DNA from 4 places in the Brevibacillus sp. AG genome. Region 1 is predicted to be linked to each of the others. Evidence: riboswitches for the same ligand, from Rfam matches in the RefSeq annotation. Region 1 holds a riboswitch; each other region holds the start of a gene.
What was found. A riboswitch is a leader RNA that binds a small molecule or an ion and turns the genes downstream of it on or off. The one in region 1 is predicted to bind cobalamin.

Region 1 (7,569 bases):
CGCCTGCATCAAAAGCCGCTTTCATGGAAGGAATCGTATTTTCCAGGTACGGGTGCTCCGGTGGATAAATCCGTTCTGCCGTACAAGTTTCATTGGTGATGTTCTCCATATGAAAGGTTTGTGCCATCCCGCGGTGAGCAAGTAAAAAAGGCTCGCCTTCAGGCTCTTTTGCAAAATAAGAGCTGTTACCCAGAAACAGGAATGCGATGAAAAGAAGGGGAATCCAGATGCGTTTTCGCTGGAACCATCTCTTTCGTGGTTGATCTCGTTGTTTTGACATGATGGGATACCGCCCCTTCCTTGTAATACTGTGTTCATTGTAGCAAAACGCAAGGGAGGAAGGTACAACCTTTGGGAGTAGTGCTAGGGGCTTGGCATCATTCGAAAAGACTGGCACAATAGACGGAAGATAAGATGTATCCATGCGAAAGCAAGGGGAGGTTCCATGAAAATCGCATTACACCAAATCGCTTATCAGATCGGCATGCACCCAACCGAGATGGCGAAGCTTGTCTACGAGGGTGAAATAACAGGAGACGTACCTGACCGCAATCCGCAAGCGAAGGATGCCTGGGTGGATTTGCACTCTCTGCGTAACTTTATTCAATGGCGATATGATCAAGGGCAGATGGACCAGATGTTCTATGATAAAGCTATGCGTCACCTGAACAAAGCAATGCCAAAAAAATAATCAAATTTGGAGGAGAAACATGCAAGACTCTATCATTTACTGCATGGTACCAAAAGCATATTGGGAAAAGTGGATGGACAAGGATCACTACTTACCGCGCGATTACGAGCAGGAAGGCTTTATTCACGCGACAAAAGGGGACGAGCTGCTTGAAAAGGTAGCAAACCGCGTCTACGCACAGTTTGACGAGGAGTTGTATGTACTCGTTGTCGATGAAACCAAAACGACTTCGGAAGTAAAATACGAGGCAGCGAAGGATGGATTGCTGTATCCGCACATCTACGGACCGTTGAATCAAGATGCGATTGTGGATATGAAGCAATTAAATCGGATAGACGGCCAGTGGCGTCTGGGAACGTCCATCCGCTAATCTCTACCAGTTAAACCATTTGAGTAGCGCAAGCACTTCTTGGCGCTTGGCCTCAGGTAGCTTGTCGAGTCTGCGCAAGAGAAGATCGATTCGCATGCGCTGTTCCACCTCGGATACAGGTACCTTTTGCCCCTTCACCCATTGTCGTTTCAGGCGGACGGGATCTGTATCAGAGATGATCCGAAGCAGCTTTCTTTCCAGCAAATCTAAGGAAGCCATAGGGGAAACCCTCTTTTTCGTTTAATCCGTTTCTTCTATTATAACACGGGTACATAAAGAAACCATGATTGGCGCACAATGGTAAAGGTGTTGCATATAACCCTTTGTAGGAGGCATATCGATCATGGCGAAGCCGGATGACCGTTCTGACAACGCAGAAAAGCTGCAAAACATGATTTCTAATACGGAAGAGAACATTCGTGAGTCCGAAGCTTACCTAGCGGCTAATGCTGGCGAGATTTCCGAGGAGGAAAGAACAAACCTCGAAGCGAAAAATCAGCGTCGTGAAGAAAGCATCGAGGGATATCGCGCGGAAATCAAGGATGAATCTTCGCAGGCTTAACCTTACTACCAAACGTCTGGCGCCAACTATGCGTCAGGCGTTTTTTCATTCTATTGGGCAAAAGTGTAACAAAACATGATTTGTTTTGCGAAACATGGTAATCTGTAATGGTACAAATTGAATAAGAGGAGAAAGACTTATGAAGCGACCAGAAGATACACGCGTCGTTGTCGGCATGTCCGGCGGAGTCGACTCCTCCGTGACGGCTTACCTGCTTAAACAACAGGGATATGACGTCATCGGCATCTTCATGAAAAACTGGGATGATACCGATGAATTCGGCCACTGCACGGCGGAAGAAGACTTCCAGGATGTCCGGCGCGTCTGTGAACAGATCGGCATTCCATATTACACGGTAAACTTTGAAAAAGAATACATGGATAAGGTATTCCAGTATTTTTTGGATGAATATAAACGAGGCCGTACACCGAATCCGGATGTCATGTGCAACCGTGAAATCAAGTTCGGCGAGCTTCTTGCCAAGGTCATGGATCTTGGGGCGGATTATATTGCCACCGGCCATTACGCGCAGGTCAAGCACATTGATGGCGAATACAAACTCATTCGTGGCGCTGACAACAACAAGGATCAGACTTACTTCTTGAATGTATTGGGCCAAGAACAGCTTTCCAAAACGATGTTCCCGATTGGTCATCTCCCGAAACCTCAAGTAAGGGAGATCGCAGAGAAAGCAGGACTCTATACAGCGAAAAAGAAGGATAGTACAGGGATCTGCTTTATTGGAGAGCGCAACTTCCGTGAGTTCCTGCAAAACTATTTGCCTGCCAAACCAGGAAATATCGAGACCGTAGAAGGAGCAATCATCGGCACGCACGACGGACTGATGTACTATACATTGGGTCAACGACAAGGCTTAGGAATAGGTGGAGGTCATGGCACGAGCGGACAGCCTTGGTTTGTTGTAGACAAAGATCTGGAGCGTAATGTCCTGATCGTAGGTGAAGGCTCTGATCATATTCGTCTGTACTCGAAGAGCCTCTTGGCAACCAACGTTAGCTGGGTGAGTGATAAGAAGCCTTCCGAAACGTTTACTTGTACAGCGAAATTCCGTTATCGCCAGCCAGATCAGGGAGTAACTATTCACCTGCTGGAGGACGGAAACGTGGAGGTCATTTTTGACCAGCCGCAAAAGGCGGTAACACCTGGTCAGGCTGTCGTCTTCTACGATGGGGAAGTGTGCTTGGGTGGCGGTACGATTGACAAGGTACGCTTAGTTGATAAAGAGAACTAAGATAGACGGGGGAAGCACTCGGTGGATGCTACGAAAAAATCAAAAGTGATTATCGTTTCGTTTTTGGCGGGAGCGGTTCTCTTGGCGATCATCTCTTATTTCGGGATGGCCTCCATGGGTAAAGAGCATATGGCGACGATCCAAAACGTCATCAAGGAGAACGGCGGGGTTGTAGTTGCGGGTGGAGTGACAGCGGTTCCGAAGGAGGAAAGTCCTTTTACCAATAGCGGAAAAGGCAATACCATCTACCGAATCTACTATACGAAAGATGGACAAACGTTGACGGCTTGGTATCGTGCTGATAACGAATCCTCCATCAAGAAAGAGCCGGAAGCTTGGATTCTGCCGTGAAAACAAGGATAAACCTGACTGGGAGAGTGAAGGCAACACATGACCCAATATGCTGGACTGCGTGAACTAGCTGAACTGATTCAAAGACTCGAGCCAGAGTTAGCGAGTGCACAATTAAGTATTCTTGCTCATGAAAATAAAGAGGAAATCGCAACGCAGTTAGTGGAAGGACTCGGGACGAAGGTTCCTGTCCAACATAGCTCCGGCGAATATGCGAATCATTTGGCGGTGTTGCGGGTAGGAGCGAATAAGTACACCTTGGCGCAAGATTGGAGAGAAGTGTACATCAGTGAAATCAATTACTGTGCGTGTCGCATACCTCCAGGGGCCCATGGATTGTTGGTTCGCCATATCGATTATCCAGGTGTGATTTATGATGTCTCACGAAAACTGGCCGAACATCAAATCAATGTTTCCAAGTTGAATGTATCGCGTGAGCAAAAAGGGAAGAATGCCCTGCTTATCTCTGTGACCGATGAAGAGATTACACCGACGATTGTATCTGCCATCGAAGAGCTGCCCCAAATCACCAAAGTGTTATCTCTACAGTAAGCGAATCATGATAAACAAAAACTGCCCGTTTTTAGCGGGCAGTTTTTTTCGTAGCGAATTTGAGTCCTTGGCTAATTAAGACTGGCAAGACGGACGAATGATTTTCGTCAGCAAATTCTTTAAAGGATGCCTTGATCTGACCTTTGCCCATGGAGGACAATCGTTCGATCATCGCCAGAGATTTTTCTTTGACCAAGAATCGCCCATCGTTTTCCAACTCCCCGATGGTGAGGAGTGCATGGACGTCGAGGTCATCTGTCAGCAGGCTCGGTAATTGACTCTCCTTCGCAAGCAGTACGCTCTCATTCCAATGGATCGAAGGACTGCCAGCTATATAACGCTGAAAAGCGTGTGGTCTCGACAAAAGTACATGCAAGACAAACAAGCCACCTAACGAATGTCCAAAAATCGCTTGTTGCGTCCGATCGATGGGGAAGTCGTTTTCGATACTCGGCTTGAGCTCCTCCTCTAAAAAGGTGAGGAACTGCTCTGCTCCCCCCATCTGAGGCCAGTCTGCTCCTTGTGGGTTGCCAGGAAGCTCTGAGACGGGAACTTCATACGTGTAATCAAAGAAACGGGCAGGGTGGTACGGACCGTCCGTTGGATACCCAATCCCGACGATGATAGCAGGATACACGCCAGTTCGTTCAGGGCCACGTGATTGTATCCGTATCGCTTCGGTCATGGTTGCAAAAACAGAGTTGCCATCTAGCAAATATATGACGGGAAAGCCTGATTCCGGAGGGGGATCGGCAGGTATACTTACGAAAATGTGATAGTCACGCTCTTGATAAGTCATGATTTTACTGTAAGAACGAGGAATGACGACAGGTTGATAGTCGGTGCTTTTCATGAGGGCTACTCTCCAATCTATCCAAGGCTAACCAACGCACACAAAATCTATTATATGAACGATAACCAGAGATTGGCAATAGCCGAAAAAGGAGAATAGTTAGTTTTCGAAAAGAGCGCATACTGAGCTTGACTCCTACGATATATTGAGGTAAAGTAAGTTTTACCAACTACATATTGATGCGGTGAGGTGTTTACCAGCCAGATTTGGTAGACTTAATAGGGAAGTCGGTGAGAATCCGACGCGGTCCCGCCACTGTAATGAGAGAGTTCCATTTGGGGAAAGAATGCCACTGATCTTGAGGGATCGGGAAGGTGAAAATGGAGCGATGATCCTAAAGCCAGGAGACCTGCCTAACCGCTTGCACTGTTTAACCTACGGGAGATAGGGAAGTGTTCGAGCGCGCAATTCGTATTGGCGAATTGCTGATGGAAGTCATCACGCGCATTCGGCATGTAAACGTCGGATGCGCTTTTACTTTGGCTAAATAACATACATACAGAGTAAAAATAGCAGGGGATAGGATGAGGGACATGCTAATCGCTTATGATTCAAAAACAGGAAACGTCCGAAGATTCGTCAACAAAATTAATTTGCCACATGTGGAAATTAGTCAAGATATGGTGTTGGACGAGCCATTCATTTTGATAACATACACGACGGGATTCGGACAAGTGCCGGAGAAGGTGGCGACGTTCCTGAAGCGAAATCATGTCCATCTGCGGGGAGTATCCGCCAGCGGTAACCGCAACTGGGGAACCAGCTTTGCCAAAAGCGCGGATACGATCGCGAGCCAATATGGCGTTCCGGTGATTTCTAAATTTGAACTGTCCGGTACCGGCCGTGACGTGGAACAATTTACGAGTGGGGTGGCAGCAATTGCGGCATATTGAATTGAACAACGAACTGATGCAGCGTGGCAATGACGGATTTTATCAACTGGAAAAGGATCGGGAAGCGGTTGCGGTCTTCATGGAAGAAGTGCAGTCCAATACGATGACTTTTGGCAGTGTCAAAGAGCGCATGGACTATTTGATCGAGAATGACTTCTATGAAAACGTCTATGAAACATACACTGTTGAGCAGGTCGATGAAGTTTACCGTTTGGCCTATGACGCTGATTTTCAATTTGCTTCGTACATGGCTATCTCCAAATTTTATAAAGATTACGCTTTGAAAACGAACGATAAATCGATGTATTTGGAGCAGTATCCAGACCGGGTGGCCGTTGTGGCACTGTCCCTTGGACAAGGTGACTTTGAGCTCGCCAAGCGTTTGACAGTATCCATGATGGATCAACGCTTGCAACCAGCGACACCAACCTTCCTGAATGCAGGCAAAAGCCGCCGTGGAGAAATGGTCTCCTGCTTCTTGCTCGAAATGGATGATTCACTGAACTCCATCAACTTTATTTTGGGAACTTGTATGCAGCTATCCAAAATTGGCGGCGGTGTGGCCGTGAACTTGTCCAAGCTCCGCGGACGAGGAGAGCCGATCAAAGGCGTCGAGGGCGCAGCAAAAGGTGTTATGCCCGTTCTCAAGCTGTTGGAAGATGCGTTTTCCTACGCAGATCAAATGGGGCAACGTAAAGGCTCGGGTGCAGCGTACTACAACATCTTCGGTTGGGATATCAACGAGTTTCTCGATTGCAAAAAGATCAATGCCGATGAAAAAGCACGCATCAAAACATTGTCCATCGGCCTGATCGTACCAAACGTGTTCTACAAGCTGGCTGAGGAAAACAAGCCATTGAATGTGTTTGCTCCGTACTCCGTGTACAAAGAATACGGTGTGCATCTGGATGATATGGACCTCGATGACATGTACGAGGAGCTCTTGGCAAACGATCGCATCAAGAAAAAGACCGTGATGAGCGCACGCGAGATGTTGACCAAAATCGCGATGATTCAAATGGAATCGGGCTATCCGTACATCATGAACAAAACGAATGCGAACAACAACCATGCACTGAAAGATCTTGGTTCGGTGAAAATGTCCAACCTGTGCACGGAAATCTTCCAGTTGCAGGAGACTTCGACGATCACCAATTACGGCGAGATGGATATCATCCGTCGCGATATTAGCTGCAATCTAGCATCGCTCAATATCGTCAACGTGATGGAACGCAAAATGATCCGTGAATCCGTCCACGAAGGAATCGAAGCCATTACAGCCGTGAGTGACATGACGCGTGTAGAAAACGCTCCAGGCGTTCAAAAGGCAAACAGTGAGCTGCACTCAGTAGGTCTCGGTGCGATGAACCTGAACGGTTATCTGGCAAAGAACAGAATCGCTTACGAAAGTGAAGAAGCCAAGGATTTCGCTCGTACGTTTTTCATGATGATGAACTTCTACTCCTTGGAAAAAAGCATGGAAATTGCCAAGGAAACAGGCAAGACCTTCTTGGGCTTTGAACAATCGGAATATGCAAAAGGCACTTATTTTAACAAGTATTTGACGAACGATTACAGCCCGCGGACGGAAAAAGCAAAGCTTCTCTTTGAAGGAATGCACATTCCGACGTCAGAGGATTGGGCGGAACTACAGCAAAAGGTGCAAAAGTATGGCGTTTACCATGCGTACCGTTTGGCAATTGCACCGACACAGAGTATTTCCTACATTCAGAATGCGACTTCTAGCGTGATGCCAATCGTTGAGCACATCGAAACGAGAACGTATGCCAACTCTACGACGTATTACCCGATGCCGTACTTGTCGCAGGAAAACTATTTTTACTACAAATCGGCGTATGTGATCGATCAATTCAAAGTGATTGATCTGATTGCCGAAATTCAAGAGCACATTGACCAAGGAATTTCGACTGTGCTGCACGTGAACAGCAATATTTCAACCAGAGAACTGGCTCGCTATTACATTTACGCAGCGAAAAAAGGTCTGAAGTCACTCTACTATACGCGTACGAAGCATTTGACTGTAG
Region 2 (7,569 bases), on a different contig from region 1:
ACCGTCCGCCGCTCTGCCCGTATCCCATCCTGTACTCCGATGCCGAACTTCCCCATCCTCAAAGCGTATATCAGCTACCTTGATGCCAGATTGATAATAGCCAAAAGAAGCTAGTTTATGCTCTGTCAGTGCCATCCGCCATTCCTCCTGTTATCTGATCTACTTCCACACTTCCTGATACACTCTGAGGAAATTACCACCCAAGATTCCTTCGATTTCTGCATCCGTGTACCCGCGCTTCATTAGCTCACGCGTAATTTCCGGAAGTGACGCATGGCCTTTCACTACATCAAATGGCATCTCTTTGGTTTTGGCAATCTTGTCCAAGGGCAAATATTTCGTCAAATCATCGCACAGGTCTAGGCCTATACCGATGTACCTTGCTCCAACAAGCTTTTTCATATAGTCAACATGATCAATCAGTCTCTCAATAGTTGCGTCAGCGCTGTTAGCCGCTGCAAACATGCTAAACGCATTCAGCCCGACAAGTCCGTCCTTTTCCGCAATCGCTTTGATTTGCTCATCTGTCAGATTGCGCATCGTCGGCACGACTGTTCGGCTGTTGGAATGAGATGCAATCACGGGCTTTTCAGCGATTTCCATCACGTCCCAGAACCCTTCGTCATTCAAATGGCTCACATCGATGACGATGCCCAGCTTTTCCGCTTCCTCGATGAGACGCACACCGAAATCGGTGATGCCCCCTTTTTTCCCTTCGCGAACCGGTGCAAAAAAGCTGCCGTCCCCAACGAAGTTGCGCCGACTCCAGACCAGCCCCATCATCCGTACTCCGAGCTCATAAAAGACACGCAAGAGACTCAGGTCGTTATGCAGTGGCTCTGCCCCTTCCAACGACAGAATGAACGATACTTTTTGCTCCGCTCTTGCCCGTTGCAAATCATCCAGATTTTTGGCGATTACGATGTGCTCGGGAGACTCTGCCGCTTCTGCATGCATAGCGCTGATCTGGTTGAGCGCCTTGCGCAGACTCATCTCCGGTACAAAAGCATCCTCTACGAACACTGCTGCTACGATGGAATGCACGCCACCCTGCTGGAACCGTGGCAAATACTCTGTCTCGATCATTTTGGTTCGACCGTATCCACGCTGAATCTCCACATCCATCAGCAGATCAAAATGCCCATCTAGAACGTGAACACCGTCATGAAACTTGCGCGCCTGTTCTCTCGTTACTTCCGTCATACGGGTCATCTCCCCTCTTGTTCTATGGATTTTTCTTATCGAGATAGTTGTAAACCGTGAATTTGGATATATCCAACAAATCCGCGACGTATTGCACGGCTCCTTTGATCAAAAAGAGTCCCATTTCATCCAACTGGTGGATAAATTGAATCTTCTCTTCTTTTTGCATCAGGGTGATTGGTTTGCCTGTTCGTTTCAGGCAATCGTCTATCATTTGCTCCATTAAAGTCCCGACAGTCGGGGCGAAGTTCTCTTCCGCTTTTTCTGCCTCACGCTTGTCTTGGATTACCATCATCGATTCGATGAATGATTGTGCCATTGCGAGATGAGTGATATCAAGATTGATGCACAGACTGCCAATGACTTCTCCTTGCTCATCCTTGATGTAAATGGAGCTCGATTTGATCTGTTTGCCTTTGATGGTGTCGTTGCGGTAATTGAGGTCAAAAGCTTCTTCACTGACCTTCGCCGTACGTAAAGCTTGCAGTGCCAAATTCGTTACCGGCGAACCGATCTGTCTGCCACTGACATGGCCGTTGGAAATGGCAATGATCGATGAGGAAATATCGCCTGTCAGATCATGTAACACCACTTCACAATGCTCGCCAAATGTCCGAGCCAGTCCCTCTACTACCGGAATGTAGCTTGCTAATATCGGATGTACGTTTTTCATATTACCCCTCGTTCACTTCCACAATCATCTCAATTTCGATCGGATTGTTAAACGGAAGAACAGATGTCCCAGCTGCCGCTCTCGCATGCTTACCCGCTTCACCAAAAATTTCGATGAGGAAATCAGAAGCTCCATTAACTACCCGCGGCTGCTCGTAGAAATCAAGGGCGCTGCTGACGAGTGCGAACAGCTTGACAATCCGTGTGATTCGATCCAAATCACCAATCTCGCTTTTCAAAATGGCTAGCAGATTAAGAACCGTGACCTTTGCAGCCTCGTAGCCCTGCTCGATCGTCACATCCAATCCGAGCCTGCCTAGATACATCGGGTTTCCATTTACATAGCACCCAGCACCGGATGTATAAATGACATTGCCAGTCTGTACACATGACACATAGTTCGCCATGGTTGGAGGAACTGTAGGCAACTCATACCCTAACTCTTTTAAACGCTCCTCTACTTTGGACATAAGGACATCACCTCGTCATCAATTTCATCCCTTTCTTTAACCATACTATTCTGTAAATTCTTCTTCAACAATTTTTTGTATGATAAAAAAATTATTTCAAATCCATATACTGTAGCCTTAACAAAAAAGGACGCCGACTAGGCATCCCCTTATGAAAATCACAGAAACTCAACTCCGCCCCTATCCGTTGGCTCCACTCATTACCTTCTGGATAGATGGTTTCACACAGATCGCTTCCGAGTAGAAATACACATGTTTTTTGCCTGTAATGGGATGGGTCGTCACTTCTGTCTCTACGCCGAAAACATCCCGAATCAGCTGGGGTGTCAAGACTTCCTCTGGCGTCCCTGATGTAACGATTTCCCCCTCACAGATCACGTACAGACGATCACAGTACATCGCTGCGATATTGAGATCATGCAATGAAGACAAGACCGTAATTCCCAGCGTTTTGACCAGATCCATGACCTGCAATTGGTATCGAACATCCAAATGATTCGTCGGTTCATCAAGGACAAGAAACTCAGCTTGCTGCACCAACGCTCTGGCAATCAGCACCCGCTGCTTCTCCCCACCCGATAAACTGAAAAAGCTGCGATCGGCATATGTATGCATCCCTACCCGCTGTAGCGCATCTTCACAAATTCGAGCGTCTTCTGCGTTATCGGACTGAAACAGCCGTTTATGCGGAGCACGTCCCATATTCACGATTTCGGTTACCGAAAAATCGAATTCAACAGAGGACTCCTGCCGTACTGCCGCCATTCGCTGAGCGTTTTGACGTGAGGTTAACTTATACACGTCGTCGCCATCAAGCGAGATCCATCCCGAACGCGGCTTCAATACGCGATAAATGCTTTTTAGCAATGTGGACTTCCCACTACCATTCGGCCCGATCAACCCCACAAACTCTCCAGAGCGCACCTCCAGACTGACGTTGCGAAGGATTCCCTTTTTCTCCAGTTCGACCGATATATTCTCCACCAACAAATTCATCGTCCGCTACCTCCAAAGGAATAAGAACTCCGCAACATCAACCAGATAAAGAATGGACCTCCACACAGCGCTGTCAAAATACCAATTGGCAGCTCTTCCGGTGCAAATGCGAGCCTGGCGACTACATCAACCCAGATTAGAAATATCGCGCCAAATAAAGCGCTGACAGGAAGAACACGTCTGTGATCTGATCCGACCATCACACGGACGATGTGGGGCATCATTAATCCGACAAAACCGATTGATCCCGCGATGGACACGATTACCCCCGTGAGAAGTGCCGTGATCACCAGGAGAAGCTTGCGGAATTGTACCGTATTAACCCCCAATGTCCCCGCTGACTCCTCGCCCATCAGCATCGCATTCAACGAGCGGTATTGGGCCATTAAGACGATGAGACAGATGACGACAATCAATGTAGGGATCGTCAGGTACTCCCATTTCCCGCCAGCCAGACTTCCACTTAACCAAAACAGGACCGTCCCAATTCCATGCTCATTCGGCGCTGAAAAGACAAGGAGACTGGTAATGGCAGACAAGATTGCAGATATCGCAATTCCAGCCATGAGCAGGCGTACCGTCGAGTTTTGTCCTCCGATACGGGATAGCGTAAAAATGAGAATGATTGACACAAGGGAGCCTGTAAAAGCGCCAAAGGATAGCGCATACTGCCCATACATGCTGAATGCTCCGAATATAATGACCGAGGTAGCTCCAACCGAAGCACCTGAAGATACACCTAACACATACGGGTCAGCCAGGGAGTTGCGAACCAACGACTGGATCGCTACTCCCACTACAGACAGACCTGCTCCGACGATCGCCCCCAAAAGTACACGTGGAAAGCGAATATCCCAAATAATCGTTTGCTCCCCTTTGGACCAATCCACCTCAATCCATTGGGTCAACATCGGAATTTTTGATAAGGCGATTTTCCATACTGTTGTCGGCTTAATTTCCACTGATCCCAAGGTAACTGCGAACGTAATCGAGAGGAAGAGTCCGACCAGTAGAGTAATGATGATATAAGGTAACTTGATCTGTTGCAGTGCCATTCCCTCCCTTAAAAGGGGTATACTCTATTTGAATTTATCCGGGTAGAGTCCTTCCGCCAAAATTTTTAGCGCAATCGGTGCTCGAACGCCTTCAGAAGCCGCAGACAATGGCAGTACCATTAGTCGCTGATTTTTAATCGCCGGGATATCCGCCAGTTCTTTTTTGGTCAAAAGGAAATTGCGTTTTTGCTCAACGGTTCTATCACCGTAGTCTACGATAATAATCACGTCAGGATTGCGACTCACTACTTGTTCCCAACTGACCTCTGCCCAACCCTTTTGAATGTCATCAAAAATGTTCTTACCGCCAGCAGTCTTGATTAAGGAAGTCATGTAGTTGTTGGCTGCTGTGAATGGTTTATCTTCTCCGTTGTCGTACACGAACACTTTAAGTGGCTCGTCCACCTTGCCAATTTTACTAATCGTTTGATCCAATTCACTCTTCATTTTATTAATCAAATCATTGGCTTTGTCTTCCACACGGAAAATGCGTCCAATATTCGTAATGTCTGCAAACACATCGTCGATTGTCGGGCCAGGCATGCTAGAAGACGCTTGCAGATACGATTTGATGCCGACCTTTTCCAAATCCTGCATCGATCCTACACCCTTTTCGCCGAAGCCGCTTTTCCATCCGGCGTACACGAAGTCTGGGTTCGCTGCCAGCAGCACTTCTTTCGTAGGATACTTGTCAGACAGTACCGGAATCTTGTCGTAATCTGCTTTTAACTCTGGAAGGATTTCATCGTCTAGGTATGCAGTTCCGACCATTTTATCAGCCAGGCCCAATGCCAGCATGATTTCGGTAACGTGTTGGTTCAAAGTCACTGCACGCTCAGGTGCTGTTGGATAGGTCATTTCGATGCCATTATTGGTTAGTGTTACAGGCTTGCTCTCTGCTGCTGGTGCAGCCGTTTGTTCGGTTTTGGCTGGAGCCTGTGTTGTCGAAGTGGAGCCGCATGCCGAAACCAAAAGCATGGCAGCTGTCATGATACCGAAAGCTAGTCCTTTCATTACTGTATGTGGTTTGTTTGTCTTAAACATCTGTAATCCCCTTTTCTGTATGTATATGATGAGTTGAACGAAATCCTCCACAAAAAAAGCACCCCCCATTTCAATCGGGAGGTGCATGACAAACGTAGATATAGCTATAAGCAGGCACAAAGGCGCCATTTCATAGACTGTTTCCACATCTGCCCCATCCTCGTGGGTCGATTGTATATGATCGCATGGCAGGTCTCCTGGCTTACGAATCAACACACCCAGCTACCTTCCCATTTTTTGTCTCGCAAAAAACAGTGGCTATTCGCTAGTTGCTCCTCGTTACAGTGGCGGGACCGCGCCGGTTTCTCACCGGACTTCCCTTTTAAGCTGACGGCATATGCCATCTAGCACCATTCGATACGTATTCAATTTTTACGATTTATTCATTCATTGATAGAAGTCAGTTTTTTCGGGAACTGCGTGAGAATTTCAACGCCCGTTTCCGTAACCAATACATCGTCTTCAATCCGCACTCCGCCTACACCTGGCAGATAGATGCCTGGCTCGATCGTAAAGACCATCCCTGGACGAAGCACTTCTTGGTTCTGGCTGTGAACAGATGGATATTCATGTACATCCATCCCAAGTCCATGCCCAAGACGGTGCATGAAGTATTCTCCGTAGCCTTTTGCGGTGATGACATCGCGAGCGGTTTTATCCAAATGCGCAAAAGTCACACCCGGACGAATCTCAGCAATGGCCGCTTCGTTGGCAGCCAATACTGTCTCGTAAATTTCTTGAAGCTGAGCACTGATCTCGCCTACAGCAAAGGTACGAGTAATATCGGATACATATCCGTTGGCTGCTACCCCGATATCAAACAAAAGCAAGTCGCCTTCTTGCACCTGGCGCGTTCCTGGTTTCCCGTGTGGCAGTGCCGACTTCTCCCCTGCCAATACCATGGACGTAAAGGACGGACCTTCGGCACCCAAGCGCTTCATCTGGAATTCCAGCTCAGCTACGATTTCTGTCTCGGTCATGCCTGTCTTGACTTTTTTCAGGGTCTCCCGCAAGGAATCCTCGACCAACTGAACAGCGTGCTTCAAACGCTCCACTTCATCCGCCGATTTGATCAAACGCATTTCACGCAGTGGCTCTTCTACATCCACATAGCTCGACGCCAGAACAACCTGTCCAAGTGCTTCATAACGCTCGACAGTCATATGACTTTTTTCAATACCGAGCTTCGTCAAGTTCGCTGGCAACACTTGCTTGAGGATTTCATAGGGGTTTTGGATATCCGTATGTGTATGGATATCTTGAACGAACGAAGCCTCTGCGGCTGCCTCACGATCAAGAGCAGGTACAATCAAAGAAGGTTTTCCCTCAGCAGGAATAACGAGACCCATAAAACGTTCATGCGGGTCTGTAAAAAATCCGGTCAAATAGTAAACGTGCTTAGGGGAGGTAATCAACACCGCGTTCAGCTCTTGCTCTGTCAAAAACGTGTGGAGCTTCGAAATGCGCTCTTGAAACAACTTCTTCACCCTGCTTTCACCAATTATTCTATTGCGAGAATACCACTTCCCCATCAAAAAAAGAAGAGTTCAAATGAAAAATCTACTTCATATCGGACAACCTAAGGGTGGGGTGAAAATGAAAATGGAACAAATACTCGTCCATCAGGATGGCAAGCAGTTTGCTTTTCACATATCGGGAAAAGGCCAGCCGTTATTGTGTATCCATGCGCCATGCATCGGCTCTATCAATTTTGTTTATCAGCAAACGCTCGCAGATACATATCAGATCATTGTCCCTGATTTGCCCGGACATGGCGACAGTTCACCGACGGAGACGCCTTTTTCCATTGGAGAACTGGCAGAACAGCTCCATAAGCTTGTCCGGTCACTCGGCATTGAACGTCCCTTTATTTTGGGGTACTCCCAAGGTGTTTCTATCGCCCTTGAATATTGTCTTCGCTATTCGGATGCTGTAAAAGGCGCCATACTCGTGAGCGGCTTTTCCGAAGTGAATGACCTGTATTTACATGGACGATTTTGGATGGCACAGGCAATGTCGATGCTTCACGGAGTCCCTCTTCTTGCCCGTTCGATTGCTTCCTCACATGTCGCTGACCTAGAAATGCGTGAAAAATGGACGGTACAGGCCTCCAAAACAGATCCCACTAG
Region 3 (7,569 bases), on a different contig from region 1:
CAATGGAAACAGGGAGTGAGTGTTGTCGCTCAGTATCTTTTCCAGAATGGCGCTGTTCACAATTTTTTTTGAGGTACATTTGTGTATTCTCTCACGCATCATCTCTACCAGATCTTCAGATACCCCATCTGTGATATACATCATACCGATTCTTGTGCGCGAGCGCGTTCCGAGAATAAAAGGCTCATAGGCCAGAGTAATCGTTCGCATGCGCTTGCGAATGAGAGCAACGTTCGTGGAGAGATCCTCGACGAAGCCGTCCCGAGGACCTTTGATCGAAATCTCTGTATTGGATTCTTCAGGAGTGCGCTCTGGACGATTGGAGATGTCCCAGGCAAACGGAGGAGAGTCACCAATAAAAATCAGCAAATCTCCTGCAAACAGTCTCTCAACCCACAACTCTGGGTTCGTGAAGAGCGGGAAAAGAGGCAGAGAACGCAAATCACCAATAGCCAGGAATCGCTCCAATTGCGGCAATGCCGTATCTTGTAATTGACGAACGTCTGCCAGTCCTTCGCAATAAAGCATCAATACAGGCTGGTCCTCGGATGTGACCGTGCGCATAAAAACGACGTCCGCACAATGCGCGAATTTTTCCCGCAGTTCCTCTTCAAGGGTCATGGCCTATTCCCTCCTGTTTGGATGGCTTGCGTAAAGTAACCAGCATGAGTGCGAGAGTAATCACAACGATAATGGCTAAGTAAAGCGGATAGTATACGTGCGTCAGAAAGGATACAAACTGTATGTCACTGTAGGGGAGGCTGGTAAAGGCGATCATGCTTCCACCTAGAAATATCATCATGAAGTTGCGCTGTTTTCGGTTACGGATCGTGAGTAAATCTCCCAAGAGCAACAAGCAAATGGTGATGCGTATAAAAGCCCCAGCGAGCCATTGAAAAATGGAGAAAAACTCCATGTTCTCGATGTCTTTTCCAATTGTGAGCAGCCGCCATTGCTCAAATGCCGGAAAGCGTTGGCGCGCAGACTCCACAGGTCCAAATTCCGCAATAGCTCCTGTCAACGGACTGAGTGTCAGCACAAGCGTGATGCCGAGCATGACCAAAAAGTGTACGAGGCGCAATGGCTTACGTACGTGAGGTTGGAGCAATAGTAGCAGGAACATCTCTGAAATGCCGCCACCTACATAGAGCATCCCGTGAAAAAGAGGACGATACCCATGCTGGAAAAGTGGCATCAAAAGACTATAATTCTTTTTAGGAATATTGCCAAAAGCGACGAAAAATCCGAGCATAACCACGACGGGCAGCAAGATTCCTGCTGTGATTCCTACAGAGGTTATTCCACCAATTGCAGCGAGTATACATAGTCCCATTAAGGCTAAGGCGGTCACCCACTCTGGTGTTCGAGGCAAGTAGTTGACGGTCGTCCATGTCTGGGTATCGATCAGATTGGTTAGGGCCATCATGTACAGGCAGACCATGATGGGGATGAGTAACAGATGGCTGACGATTTTTCCAGAGCGTTGGGCGAGCCATTCATGCAAAGAACGTTGCTTCATATTTCGATTAACCACAAACAGCAAGTACGCCCAGAAGGAAAAAGGAATACCAGCAAGCAACACGCTCAACCAAGCATCTCTTCCGGCTTTACTCAATAAGAGGGGGATGACGGTTACGTGGTTCGTAATGCCGATCGTCAGCATCATCACCATAATGGCTTGACCAATCCCGATTTTTCCGTCCACTTTCATGAAGACTTATCCCCCTGTACGTGGTGGTGCTGTTAGGATTTGCCTGCTTGCTTGGAAATATGTATCAACGTATAAAGGTTACATCCGCCCGAAAAAGTATGGTATTCTACTATGAGGTAAAAAGGTAGAAACGGAGTAAGGAGTGCAGCCGATGTATCAGCTCATAAGAAAATATCTGTTCCAGCATGATGCGGAAGAGATTCATGAAAAGACAATTGGTGCCTTAAGGCTGGTGGAGGATTCTGCTCCAGGCAAAAGCATCCTGAAGATGATCTATCAGGTAAAAGACCAGCGGTTGGAGAATAAGCTGTGGGGAATGACGTTTCCGAATCCAGTCGGACTTGCAGCCGGTTTTGATAAAAATGCGGAAGTCTATCACGCGTTGGGTGCTCTTGGTTTTGGGTTTGTGGAAATCGGGACGTTGACACCGCAGGGGCAGCCAGGCAATCCGAAGCCGCGTTTGTTCCGATTGCCGGAACATCAAGCTGTCATTAACCGGATGGGCTTCAACAATCACGGTGCGTATTTGGCTTCCCAGCATTTGGTCGATTACGCATACTCAGATGTTCCGATTGGGATTAACATTGGGAAAAACAAAGTAACGCCGAATGAAGAGGCGGCCATCGACTATAGCAAATGTATGGACATGCTCTATGCATACGGTCACTATTTCGTCATTAACATCAGCTCTCCGAATACCCCGAATCTGCGTGACTTGCAGGAGACAGAGAGCTTGCGTCATTTGGTGCGTGCAGTAAGGGAAAAGGCAACCGAAATGGAAGCACGTTCCATCAAGAAAAAGCCGATTTTGCTGAAAGTAGCACCAGACATGTCGGATGAGCACATGCGCGATGTTGTTCACGCTGCTGTTGAAGAAGGCATTGCCGGAATTATCGCTACCAATACGACACTGTCACGCGAGGCGGTTTCCGGACATCGATTTGCCGAGGAAGCGGGCGGCTTGAGCGGAAGACCTCTTACGGAGCGTTCCACTGCTTGGGTGAAGGAGATTTATCAAGAAGTAGGAGACAAGGTACCCATCATCGGTGTCGGGGGCATTTATAACGGCGAAGACGCCTACGCGAAAATCCGAGCAGGAGCCAGTCTCGTTCAGGTGTATACGGGGATGATTTATCAAGGCCCAGGTATCGCCAAGCAAATTAACAAAAAGCTACTCAAGCTCATGCAGCGCGATGGTTTTAAACATATTAGTGAAGTAATTGGCGTAGACGCAAAAGAATAGATAGAACAAGTACGCATAGGTCGATGGCTCCGTTTGTAGAGGGTCATCGGCTTATGCGTTTTTGCTTATATTCTTCCGATTTATGTAGTGATCCGTTATAATGATGTGGGACAAACATGAATTGTCTGTCAACTCTATATGATCGGCGTTAGGTGCCTTTATGTGACGCATAAAGGGTAACAGGGAATCGGGTGAAAGTCCCGAGCGGTCCCGCCACTGTAACCAGGGAGCTCTCTTTGAGAAGGAAACCACTCATTTTCGTATGGGGAAGGACAAAGAGCGCATGGATCTGGAAGCCAGGAGACCTACCTAGTAGCCACACCCAGAAAACCTTCGCGGAAAGGAGCGGTGAATACGAGGCAATGAGGCTGTATAGTCAGTCTGTTGTTTTGTGTGCACATCTCGTCCATTGATGGATGGGATTTTTTTGTTTGTAGGAAAAGAACGAAAGTCAGTGAAGGAGGAAGGAACATGAATCGATCTCGTCTCGTATCTACTTGTTTGATGATCGCGGGCTTTGTCCTGTATTTCCTGCTCAATGAACCAGAGACAGGACATGCGATGCACATCATGGAAGGGTATTTGCCATTATCCTGGGCCTTATTTTGGTGGGCTGTCTTCTTGCCATTTTTTATTCTTGGGATTCGCTCGATTAACAAGATTGTAAAAGAACATCCCGAAATGAAGCTCCTTATTGGTGTTGCAGGAGCGTTTGCATTTGTTTTATCTGCACTGAAAATCCCTTCAGTTACAGGCAGCAGCTCTCACCCGACTGGAACGGGCCTTGGCGCCATTATGTTTGGGCCTTTTGCGATGTCTGTGTTAGGGAGCATGGTGCTCTTGTTTCAAGCCTTGCTTTTGGCACATGGAGGTTTGACTACGCTAGGGGCAAATGCTGTATCCATGGCAGTAGTAGGACCACTGGTGGCATACGGAATCTATCGGGTGATCATGAAAGTGCGCGGAAGCCAGCGTCTGGCTGTTTTTGCGGCGGCTGCCTTGGCTGACCTCGCTACCTATGTGGTGACTTCGATTCAACTGGCACTCGCATTTCCAGCTGAATCTGGTGGAGTGTTGGCCTCGTTTGCCAAATTTGCAGGAATTTTTGCATTCACGCAAGTTCCGCTCGCAATCAGTGAAGGTCTGTTGACCGTTCTTGTTTGGAACTGGTTGTTATCTTACAACGCAAAAGAGCTTACACAGCTTCGTTTGCTCAAACGGGAGGAATCGCTGTGAAAAAAGGATGGAACTGGCTATTACTCTTGGGGGTAATCGTACTGGCGATTGTCCCACTGTTGCTGGTGCAGGATTCGGAATTTGGCGGCGCAGACGGCGTGGCGGAGGAAGCGATTAAGGAAATTGCTCCGAACTACGAACCGTGGTTCCAGCCGCTGATAGAACCGCCAGGGGGAGAGACGGAGAGCCTATTGTTTGCGGTGCAGGCGGCGTTGGGAGCGGGAGTGGTTGGATACGCCGTGGGCTTGTACAAAGGTCGGTTGGATAAGCGGAAAAAATGAACGGGCTGCAGCTTGATTCTCTCTCTTATCAAAACAGGCTGAAACGTCTGCCGCCAGCTCATAAGCTCTTGCTGGCGAGTGCATTGTTACTGCTCGTCTTGGTGGGACATGTATGGATGCAGATGGCCGTCGTTGTTTGGATGACGGTATGGGTAGTGGTGTATGCCCGTATACCTGTCCGTATCTATTGTGCCTTTATGATCGTGTCGCTCTCGTTTTTCGCGGCGGGGCTCCCTGCCCTATTGGTAGAAGGGGCGAAAGCAGGCGAAGTACAGGTCCAGGTCGCGGCAGCATGGGAGTTGGGGTCGTATGTGCTCTATGTGCCGACGTCATCATTCAGTAAAGTTTGGATCTTATTTTGGCGTACCATGGCGAGCTTATCTTGCTTTGCCTTCATTTTGTTTACCGTGCCGTTTGCCGAAATCTTGCAGGTGTTTCGCCGACTTCGTATGCCTGTCCTTGTGACTGATTTATTAATGATCATGTATCGGTTTATTTTTGTGTTAATAACGATTTCTCACCAGCTCTGGATTGCCCAACGTTCGCGTGGAGGTCATCGCGGCTTCCGAGCGACGCTTCGGGATGCAGGGGTTCTCGTTGCGCAATTGTTTGTCAGAGCGATGCGCAAATACGAAGCCTTGCATAAAGGAATGGCGGCTAGAGGCTTCGGGGAGAGCATGCAGGTGCTCGCGTTTCATACCCATGCTCGTTCGCGACGTTATGAATGGGAGTCAATCGCAGGCTGTATGCTGCTGGTGCTGCTTGAGTGGTGGACAGGAGGTTGGTAGTTATGACATCACGGTTGTTGGAGTTCATTGATTTGCAGTACACCTATCCAGGAGGGCGGGGACCCGTCCTGTCTGGGCTGTCCTTATGGATTCCAGAGGGGAAAAAATGTGTCCTTTTGGGACGAAACGGCTGTGGGAAGTCTACCTTGTTCTTGCATGGGAACGGGATCATCGAGCCACAGCAGGGACAGGTGCTGTGGAAGGGGAAACCGCTAGTCTACAAACGAGCCGCACTGCAAGAAATGACGCAAAAGGTAGGCTTGGTCTTTCAAGATCCCGAGCATCAGCTGATCGCAAGTACGGTCGCAGAAGATATATCCTACGGTTTATGCAATCAGAATCTGCCTACGGAAGTCATCCGGGCAAAGGTAGAAAAAGTGCTGGATGCATTCGGATTGAGAGAGCTGGCAGAAGCTCCGATTCATCATTTGAGCCTGGGACAAAAACGGCGTCTGGCACTCGCGGGGGTCATGGTCATGGAGCCAGAGCTTTTGCTGTTGGACGAGCCTACTGCGTATCTGGATCGTTATCAGACTAAAAATTTGCTGCGGGAGCTCGATGCGATTCACCGGCAAGGAACGACTGTTTTGATGGCGACACATGATATGGATATCGCGTTTGAATGGGCAGAGTGGATTTGCATCATGGATGAAGGCAGGCTTGTTTTCGCGGGAGATCCGCAGGAGGCATTGGAAAATAGAACTATGCTGGAGAGTCTTCATCTGGGTATGCCGTTGCTCGTTGATGTGTGGGAGGCACTGCCTGAGCAGTGGAAGCGTGAACTTGGCGGAAATATTCCACGCTCGGTCGACGAGCTGCGAAAAATGCTCAGTGTTCAACGGGTGTGGTGAATGGAGTGGCGGCTTTCGGGCAAGCTAACCCCAAAAAGCCATGGAGGTACGCTGGTATGGAACAAGACTCTGTCATGAGTACATCGGTCCCGAATCACCAGGAAAAAGGAATTTCACGTAAGGTGAAGGATGAACTGATGTATCAAGTATTGGAGAAAGAGATGACTACCGTCGAGCAGGAAAAGAAGATAAAAGATGATTATTTAAAGGGAAAGGCGTAAGTTCGCGCCAAGAAGCCCTTCTCGCCACAATCAAGGCGTGAAGGGCTTTTTTCATGGAATGATCCCCGTACCCACCCTCGACCCTGCCGGAATTTTCAACATGAACCCTGTTGAAGGGGGAGGTGTTCGCCTTTTGCAGACAGACTACCGACTTCCATGCCTCTTACGTATGTAAAATTTGATTCTCGAAGAAAAAGTAAGAAGATTGTGCGGATTTTGTAGGGATATGTCCATTCATCACGAATAACGTAAAGAAGGCACTTACTTACAATGGGGGAAGTGATGAGGTTGTGATTTCAACTTTGAATAAGACGCTATGCGTTCAGCAACTCGTAGAAAAATTAAGAGACAAGCAGCTTCTTCATGTACCGATCGCTGATCTTCAAGAATCCAATAAAGCATTGTATGAATACGTCAATCAGCTCAATGACTCGATTGCGATCATTCCGACCACGATTAATTCTGTCATTACCGGCGTCATCCGCTTCCAGGAAGGGTACTTTATTACCTTGGGCATGCTCATTTGGAAAGACGCTAACAAAAAAGGGGCGTTCAAAGAAGGGACATTTCTTTTTTATAAGCATGACGCTCATGATTCGATTGAGGATTGCGTCCACATTACCAATTCCATCGAAAATCACAATCTGATGGAAAGCTTGTTCTTTGCGTGCTGCGAGAGCAAGGATGGCGATTCCGTACTTTCCTATTCGCATATCGAGCATGCGATTACATACGGAGAGCTGTATCGTGACATGAAGACCAAAATCAAAAAAGGGTTTGCGTAATCGCTGCAAAACGAGAGGCGGAAAAACTTTACATGACATGTTACGAGTGATATACTGCTATAAATTTTAAAAATTTCCAATTGAAGAGGAGTTTACCTATATCATGATGATGAAGAAGTAACGTCTTGCCATCCACCAGTTGGCCCGACCCCCTCCATGTAAATGGTTTTGTCTACCCACAAATAAAAACCACTTACAACAAAATGGAGGAATATCACGATGAGTAAACCTGAAATGAATGTTGCCTTAGTAATTGGTCCGGATACGGATCTGGACAGCCAAGCAATCCGGAATACACTTGAGTATTTTGGAGCGCGAGTCTTTACGTACTGGATTGGTCGACCGAGCGATTTGATTGATGTATTGAATGGTAGCGACCTCTACCCAAATACCGACATGATTGTTCTGAATTTCCATGGGGATGAGGGAAGCCTCATCATGCCAGAGCTGGGC
Region 4 (7,569 bases), on a different contig from region 1:
ACAGGTCGGTTGCGAAATCTTTCTCCAGCAGATTGGTGATCATCTCCATGACCACTTTCTCATTTTCCTTTTGGATTTTCAACGACAAGGCCAGGACGAAATACGCCTGGTCTTCTTCCATTTCCAACAAATGCAGACGGGCTGTACCACGGCGTTTGGCGTTGAAACCATCGATCACATTCAACAGGCCCTTTTTTGCCTGCACTTTATACTTTGTCGCTTCCCTCCAGGAGGAAATAACTGCATCGTACAACGAAAACGTCAGGATGAAATGGCTGGCGTAATCCTTCGGGTCAAAAGGCTCCGGTCCCATTTGCTTCTCATCCGCTGGTATGACAACGAATGCTTTGTAGTTGCTAAAAAACGGATCGCTCATGGCAGGTCCTTTCCATCGATAGTATCTGTGTTGGTTAGTATCCACTAGGAAAGCAGGATATTATGTACAAAAACGGTCATAAACGTTCAAAAGGCCAAGTCGACATGAAAACCGACTTGGCCTTTTGCTTGCTTTTGTATAGGCATGTTTTTCAACTGAATATCTACTCATTACCGGTGGGTCATCGAGACACTTCCATGCCCGTGCTCCTCTTCCATGACCTCCATTCCTGCACCATGATTGACGGTCCAGGTGATGACTTGGCTGGAAATGACAACGGCCAAAATGGTATACATCATCTCTTTCATTGGTACGAACCAGAACGACATGCAAAGCACAATAACGTCCAGTAAAAGAAAGACCGTACCAATGGACAATCCCGTGTACTTACTGATCAACAGGGAGAAAATATCATCTCCACCTGTCGCAGCTCCATAGCGCAGAACCAATCCGGTACCCAGTCCAGTCAGTACACCGGCCAAGACAGACGCCAGCGGCATCATTCTGCTCATATCCATGACAATCGGTGAAAATCGTTCAAACAAATCGTAAAATACGGTAAAAGCAAGTGATGCAAAAATCGTGTCCCAAATGAACTGGCGGCCTCTTACTAACCAGGCAACCAAAAACAGTGGGATATCCAGCAAAAGCATCACCATCGCTGGCGACAAGTCAAAGGCGTATTTCGCCAATAACCCCAAGCCAACAAACCCACCTTCAGACAAATGGTTCTGAAAGTTAATGTGATAATACGCAAAAGCAAGTAAACAAGCTCCAAACAAAATCATACTGTAACGCTTAGATAACTGCAGCGCTCTCCTCATCACGGTTTCCTCGCATTTTTGTCGGTTTAGGCACAGACGACCAACCGACTACCGAGGAACATCGAAAGTATAAGTCGCTACTCATACAAAGGGCCTCGCTTTCGTAGTAGGTTAGTCGCCTTCAGTGACGATCGACTACTACGAAGCTAGATGTAGGAGAGGTCAAAACGTTTCCAGATCGTCCTATGGGGACGCATGGTATCCTGATCCCTTCCATGGCTTTTCTTGTATTATATCACAAAAAAGGTGAAAAGACGATTCGAAACCGTCTTTTCACCGAGTTAAAATCGGAAAGCTTGTCCTTTTAGCTCAAGTGGAATTCCTGCTGTGACAAGAAAAACTTGATCGGCAACGGCTGCGACACGTTGATTCATCAAGCCCGCCAAGTCACGGAACTTACGGCCCAACGGGTTTTGCGGGACGAGTCCATCGCCTACTTCGTTTGTCACCAGTAAAACTGTCCCTGGGTAGTCTTTTAGCTTTTTGACCAGCCTATCCACCTGCTGGAGCACTTGCTCAAACGTCTGCTCCACTCCATCATGCAGCAGCCAATTGGACAGCCAAAGGATCAAGCAATCAATCAAAATCACTGTCTGCTGTTCTTGATTTTTTTTTTGTGCCCCGAGCTTCGCGAGCCACTCTGTCAATGCGTACGGCTCCTCGATCGTTTGCCAAGGGAAGCCAGACTGCAAGCGGCGGTCTCGATGGTGCAAGATCCGCTCTTCCATTTCCTCATCCGTGATTTGTGCGGTCGCGATGTAAACACCCGAGGAGCCCAAATGAGCCGCGTATTTTTCGGCAAACGTGCTTTTTCCGCTGCGTGCTCCGCCTGTAATCAGTACGATCATGCTTCTTTCTCCTTAAACAACCTCTTATACTTGCGATTGCAAAATAATTTGCGGCAAATGATGAACAGGATGCTCCATGACAATCGGTCTGGTTCCGTATACAGCCTCTATTCTGTCACTTTGCAAGATGTCTTTTGGTGCGCCAACGCTTATCTGCTTTCCTCTGTGCAGCATCAAAATACGATCGCAGTATAGGGAGGCCAGATTCAGATCGTGCAGCACAGCGATGACCGTCACCTGCGTCGTCTTTTGCCATTTTCGCACGATGTCCATGAGTTGAATCTGGTACCCGATATCAAGGTAGGTCGTGGGTTCATCGAGCAACAGCACCTGAGGTCTTTGGATCAATGCCTTCCCCAAAGCTACGCGCTGCTTTTCCCCACCACTCAACTGATCCAGTGTGCGCTCTTCCAAATGTTCAAGACCGAGCATCTGTACGATTTCATCAATGAGCGATGCGACATCCTGCTTCTCTTCCCCTAGCCAATTTTGGTAAGGAAAGCGACCCATTTCCAACACCTCTCGGACACGAAAGCCGACTGGCGGCAGACCCTCTTGCTCCAGAACTGCCAGTATTTTGGCAAGCTCTTTGCGTGGATAGGAATGAAGCTTTTTCTCTTGAAGCAAAATGTCTCCTGCATCTGCCTTAATGACACCTGAAATTATTTTTAGCAAGGTAGATTTTCCGCTTCCATTTGGTCCGATGATGCCAAAAAATTCTCCCTTGTCCACGCAAAAATCGATGCCGTGCAAAACAGGCGTATCCTGATACGATTTTTGCAAGTTGCGCACATTGATCATTGCAAACGTTACCTCTTCCTAAAGCGTTTATTTTGCTTCAATAAATAGGCGAAAAACGGTGCTCCCAGAAATGCTGTCACGACACCGAGCGGGATTTCTGTTGGACTCAGCAGCATTCTGGCAAGAGTGTCGGCCCACAGCACGTAAATACCACCGCAGATCGCAGACATCGGCAGTAAAATACGATGGTCAGGACCAACCAGCAATCGGACGAGATGCGGTACCACCAGGCCAACGAACCCGATAATTCCCGCGATAGAAACCGCCGCTGCAGTCAGGAGGGTCGAAACGACCAGAACCACTAACTTCGTTCCATCCACATGGACGCCGAGATGCGCAGCCTGCCGCTCCCCCAACGCAAATAGGTTCAAGGAACGCGCATAGCTCACAAGTACCATTCCACCTATGACCAAGTACGGAATCAAGACGTACGTAAAGGCCCACCCTCGAAATGACAGGCTGCCCATAAGCCAGAACACGATCTCATTCACCGTCTGGTCGGATAGCGACACCATAAACGAAACGAGTGAGCCGAGAAAAGCCTGCACCACGACACCAGACAAAATCAGGGTCTCTGTTTGCAGCTTTCCTTGCGTATTCGCGAGTCCGAGTACGATCCATAAACTGAGCAATCCTGTAAGAAAAGCGACGACAGGCGTGCTCCATGCACCCAAAAAGGTGATTTGCAAGCCAAAAAGGATCAAGAAGGCTGCTCCGACAGCAGAACCCGATGCCACGCCCATCGTAAACGGATCTGCAAGCGGATTGCGCAATACTCCCTGAAAGCCCGCTCCCGCAAGTGACAAGCAGGCGCCAATCAAGACAGCCAATACAACGCGTGGAAAACGAACCTTCATGACAATTTGCTCAGATGACTCCGGCCATGCTACGGTGATCCACTCAGACAAGCCAGGGATTTGATGGAGCAGGATGAGCCATACTTGCGAAATGGGGAGTTGTGCCGCCCCCATCGAGATGCTGATAACTATTGATGCCAGAAGGACGAGACAACTAACTCCTCCCCATATGAACAATCGTTTCTTCATTTTATTTCACCAAGTCAGGGTAAATCGCCTTGGCTACTTCGATTAAGCCTTGTGTAATACGCGGACCAGGGCGAGACAAAATATTTTGGTCCATGCCAAAGATTTGTTTTTCACGGATCGCCTTCATTTTATCCCAGCCATTGCGATTCGCGATCATATCCTCTAGCTTGATGCCAGTCTTTTCATCGGTAATTCCGCTCGCATACAAAATGACGTCTGGATCGTTTTGCAAAATCTTTTCTTCACTGATCGGATTCCACCCTTCGGTGTCGGAAGCAATGTTTGTTGCTCCAGCCAGGGTGATGAGTTCATCCATGAATTCGCCTTTTCCGACTGTCCAGCCTGGGGAAAATTCCAGATATACCTTTTTCTTCTCTTCCGGTTTTACATTTTTCACTGCTTCTTGAACGTACGCGATGTCTTTCTTCATTTGCGCGACGACTTTTTCGGCTTGTTCCTGTGTGTTCGTGATAACTCCCATCGCCAAAACATTGTTTAGGATGTCATCCATCTTTGTCGGATGGGCAATATAGACTGGCATTCCGAGAGATTTGAGCTTGTCAGCCACTGGCTTTTCCATCGAAATCCCACCGACGACCATATCCGGCGTTTGAGCGAGAATGGCTTCTTCATTTGGTTTGACGACTCCGCCAATTTTCGGTTTTGCCTTCGCCGCATCTGGATAATCATCATAGTCTGAGACAGCTACGATCCGATCTTCCAAGCCTAATGCGAACAAAATCTCTGTCTCGGCAGGTGATGTAGAGACGATTCGCTCAGGAGCTTTTGCAAAGGTTACTTCTTTTCCTGTTGCATCCTTGACGGTCAATGGATACGTTGTTTGTTTTGCAGGTTGCTCGGCCGCATTCTCTTGCGGTGCTGTCTGCGGTGCGCTTGTTTGTCCCCCTGGTGCTGGCTGGCTGTTATCGTTACCCGCACAACCTGCGAGGCTAGCCGCAACTAGTAGTGGGATCATGAATCGCAATGAACGTTTCATATGTAGAACTTCCTTTCTGCATGTCTGATTGACTGTTCCTTTCCAATAAAAAAATCGACCCTTGCTTCCATTCGGAAATCAAAGGGTCGGCACCTCAGGGCAAACAGACAGGATGGTCTGCTTCCTGAAATAGGCCGATCCTTTCCGCGAAGGCAACAGGCACTAAAACAAACAGGCAGGTCTCCTGGCTTACGGCTGAGGAACGAGCCGATTTACAGTGGCGGGACCGCGTCGGATTTTCACCGACTTCCCTTTTCACCCGATCTTTTCGTTAAAAAGACGAGGCACCTATTTGCTGTTACGTTTGAAATTGTCACAGTCCATGACTCATCCTACATCATAGCATTCCTTGATTAAAAAAAGAATGACAAACACATAAGCCAATACTTTCTTGCCTGGCTATTTCCCTCGTTTGTCCAAATAATCGAGAATGCCCATGGAGCATACTTGTAAATCGAGCTTGAGTACTTCGAATACTTCGTGGTCACTGCTGATTCCTTGTGACTGTAGATGATCCGAGACTCGTTCAAATAACGTAAGAGACAGCTCATTGTATGATTGTCCAGCAACAAGCGCTGTCTCTCCTTCCGCCACAAACATGGGGAGCCACTCGCGTATTTGGCGGTACACGTCATCTACCTGCTCTGTCATCCCAAAATGACCAAAGTAAATGCGACTCAGTTTGCGCGCTTCAAAACGGCTTAGAGACGCTAACATGGCATCCGGGTCAAACTGATTCGGCGAAGTAGATGGCAGCACGAGGTGTATGCCATCCTTTTTAAGCTGTGGATAGAGCACACCTGCCGTATCACCTGTGAACATGCCGCGGCTTACTGGATCGTAGATGCTGAAGTGATGATTGGCATGCCCTGGCGAATCCAGAAACTCCAATACGCAATTCTCTCCGATCTTTAGTGTATCTCCGTCCCCACGAATCAAAATCTGTTCCTCGAGAACAGCCTCAATCGGATCAAACAATCGATCAAAATCATCATGATACACCGCTCTCGCGCCTGCGATCAGTCGGCTCGGATCTATGAGATGACGTGCACCTTTCGGGTGGACAACGACCTTTGCGTTCGGACAATCCTTCAGAAACAGTCCTACTCCTCCTGCATGATCCAAGTGAATGTGCGTCACGATGATGTATTTGACTTGTTCCGGCTTATAACCGAGCTTGGCGAGACCGGCCTTGATGTATGGGACGGAGGGGCTTGGTCCTGTTTCTACCAATGTGAGCTCCTCTTCCGCGATCACATACGTCCCCGTACGTTCCGCCCAGCCCATATCGAAACCGTCTATTAAATGGATGCGTTCCCCTAAGTAAATTGGCTCTGTTGCTTGCATGTAAATACTCCTCCTTTTCAAAAGTCTCGCGTTGCCATTGTGTTGGAATATTTACACTTTACCATCTATACTGTAGGGATTGGGGATGAATCACACAAAATCTTCATATTTTCATGATAATATGAGGGCAACAAAATCGATTCCATTATCTGGAGGGGTGCAAAAATGGGTCAACTTTTTTCTGAATTACGACCTGAGCATGAGAAGTTTATCAAGAAGCAACGGATGTTCTTTGTTGCCTCTGCTCCTATGGACACAAATGGTCACGTGAATCTTTCACCGAAAGGGTACGATTCTTTTCGCATAGTATCGCCTACCGAGGTCGCCTATTTAGACCTGACTGGAAGTGGAAACGAAACCAGCGCTCATCTGCAGGAAAATGGCAGGATTACTCTCATGTTCTGTGCGTTTGAAGGCCCCCCTCTCATCATGCGACTATTCGGCAAAGGAACGGTTATTCTCCCAGATACGCCTCGGTGGGATGAGCTCGTAAAAGAATTCCCGCTTCTGCCCGGTGCTCGTCAAATCATTACCGTCAACATACAGGAAGTAAAGACCTCTTGCGGCTGGGCTATCCCCTTCTATTCCTATTCAAAAGAACGCGACACCCTTCAGAAATGGACCTTGGCTAAAGACGAGCAAGAACTGCTTGATTATCAAAAGGAAAACAACGTAGTAAGCATGGATGGATTGCCAACCCCATTGGGGCAAAAACTTTTTCCCGCAGTAGGTGGGGATAACTAAAAGTAAAACGAAAAGAAGCTGCCCTACTCGCAGCTTCTTTTTTGAAATCTCTTTACTTGCTCGTATAAATGACCACTGCATCTTTGAGAAACTCGGCAACACCAGGCTGTTCCTTGTCGTAATAGGCCGTGAAGCGCGGGTCTTCGACGTACATCTGGGCAACACCTGCGTGCGCATCTTTGCTGTAGCTGTCCCAATAAAAGCTCAGCCATTGACGGTGAAGATCCGCTGCTTTTTGCGCCAATTCATGAGCAGGATCACCTGTCGAAAAAGCCTGCGCCAACGTCTCGTGCAGCTCTGCATTCAATTTCTCCAGCACGGCATACTGTTCTTCTGTCATGCCTTTGACCTTCTGATTGGATTTGTCAACCTGGTCACTTCCATATTTTGAGCGGATTTCTTCTCCGTACTGGGCCTCGTTGTCGTCAATCAACTTTTGTTTGAAGCCTTCAAATTTTTGTTTGTCACTCATCGTTTTGGTCCCCTCTCTTTGTGCTAATGTCAAATCGACATTGGCGATTAACGCATCCAATTGCGTTCGCCTTTCCAGGAGCTTCTCGCGGTGCTCCCGCAGTGCCCGGTCAGC

Region 2: linked by a shared signal. The riboswitch ahead of POF51_RS26915 (ABC transporter substrate-binding protein) and the one ahead of nrdI (class Ib ribonucleoside-diphosphate reductase assembly flavoprotein NrdI) in region 1 are both predicted to bind cobalamin.
Region 3: linked by a shared signal. The riboswitch ahead of POF51_RS16855 (energy-coupling factor ABC transporter permease) and the one ahead of nrdI (class Ib ribonucleoside-diphosphate reductase assembly flavoprotein NrdI) in region 1 are both predicted to bind cobalamin.
Region 4: linked by a shared signal. The riboswitch ahead of POF51_RS05935 (ABC transporter substrate-binding protein) and the one ahead of nrdI (class Ib ribonucleoside-diphosphate reductase assembly flavoprotein NrdI) in region 1 are both predicted to bind cobalamin.

The regions. Positions count from the first base shown of each region.
Region 1 covers NZ_JAQMYO010000001.1:200,615-208,183, forward strand. Annotated here, with positions in the region: gene POF51_RS00830 (glycerophosphodiester phosphodiesterase family protein) at 1-280, opposite strand, end outside; gene POF51_RS00835 (hypothetical protein) at 446-691, shown strand; gene POF51_RS00840 (DUF952 domain-containing protein) at 711-1,061, shown strand; gene POF51_RS00845 (hypothetical protein) at 1,065-1,280, opposite strand; gene tlp (small acid-soluble spore protein Tlp) at 1,405-1,623, shown strand; gene mnmA (tRNA 2-thiouridine(34) synthase MnmA) at 1,763-2,875, shown strand; gene POF51_RS00860 (hypothetical protein) at 2,897-3,226, shown strand; gene POF51_RS00865 (ACT domain-containing protein) at 3,266-3,778, shown strand; gene POF51_RS00870 (alpha/beta hydrolase) at 3,810-4,631, opposite strand; cobalamin riboswitch at 4,802-5,002, shown strand; gene nrdI (class Ib ribonucleoside-diphosphate reductase assembly flavoprotein NrdI) at 5,165-5,524, shown strand; gene nrdE (class 1b ribonucleoside-diphosphate reductase subunit alpha) at 5,511-7,569, shown strand, end outside.
Region 2 covers NZ_JAQMYO010000013.1:60,796-68,364, reverse strand. Annotated here, with positions in the region: gene POF51_RS26945 (CocE/NonD family hydrolase) at 1-135, opposite strand, end outside; gene POF51_RS26940 (dipeptidase) at 160-1,203, opposite strand; gene POF51_RS26935 (helix-turn-helix transcriptional regulator) at 1,226-1,876, opposite strand; gene POF51_RS26930 (RidA family protein) at 1,878-2,345, opposite strand; gene POF51_RS26925 (heme ABC transporter ATP-binding protein) at 2,526-3,341, opposite strand; gene POF51_RS26920 (FecCD family ABC transporter permease) at 3,338-4,396, opposite strand; gene POF51_RS26915 (ABC transporter substrate-binding protein) at 4,421-5,440, opposite strand; cobalamin riboswitch at 5,611-5,810, opposite strand; gene POF51_RS26910 (M24 family metallopeptidase) at 5,824-6,918, opposite strand; gene POF51_RS26905 (alpha/beta fold hydrolase) at 7,037-7,569, shown strand, end outside.
Region 3 covers NZ_JAQMYO010000006.1:121,342-128,910, forward strand. Annotated here, with positions in the region: gene POF51_RS16840 (spore germination protein) at 1-621, opposite strand, end outside; gene POF51_RS16845 (GerAB/ArcD/ProY family transporter) at 611-1,711, opposite strand; gene POF51_RS16850 (quinone-dependent dihydroorotate dehydrogenase) at 1,863-2,954, shown strand; cobalamin riboswitch at 3,088-3,281, shown strand; gene POF51_RS16855 (energy-coupling factor ABC transporter permease) at 3,426-4,190, shown strand; gene POF51_RS16860 (energy-coupling factor ABC transporter substrate-binding protein) at 4,187-4,471, shown strand; gene cbiQ (cobalt ECF transporter T component CbiQ) at 4,468-5,259, shown strand; gene POF51_RS16870 (energy-coupling factor ABC transporter ATP-binding protein) at 5,262-6,110, shown strand; gene POF51_RS16875 (hypothetical protein) at 6,167-6,331, shown strand; gene POF51_RS16880 (hypothetical protein) at 6,622-7,116, shown strand; gene POF51_RS16885 (delta-aminolevulinic acid dehydratase) at 7,336-7,569, shown strand, end outside.
Region 4 covers NZ_JAQMYO010000002.1:210,072-217,640, reverse strand. Annotated here, with positions in the region: gene POF51_RS05960 (hypothetical protein) at 1-376, opposite strand, end outside; gene POF51_RS05955 (YitT family protein) at 547-1,203, opposite strand; gene cobU (bifunctional adenosylcobinamide kinase/adenosylcobinamide-phosphate guanylyltransferase) at 1,482-2,048, opposite strand; gene POF51_RS05945 (ABC transporter ATP-binding protein) at 2,073-2,849, opposite strand; gene POF51_RS05940 (FecCD family ABC transporter permease) at 2,858-3,895, opposite strand; gene POF51_RS05935 (ABC transporter substrate-binding protein) at 3,897-4,892, opposite strand; cobalamin riboswitch at 5,050-5,199, opposite strand; gene POF51_RS05930 (MBL fold metallo-hydrolase) at 5,292-6,239, opposite strand; gene POF51_RS05925 (pyridoxamine 5'-phosphate oxidase family protein) at 6,405-6,983, shown strand; gene POF51_RS05920 (MerR family transcriptional regulator) at 7,036-7,569, opposite strand, start outside.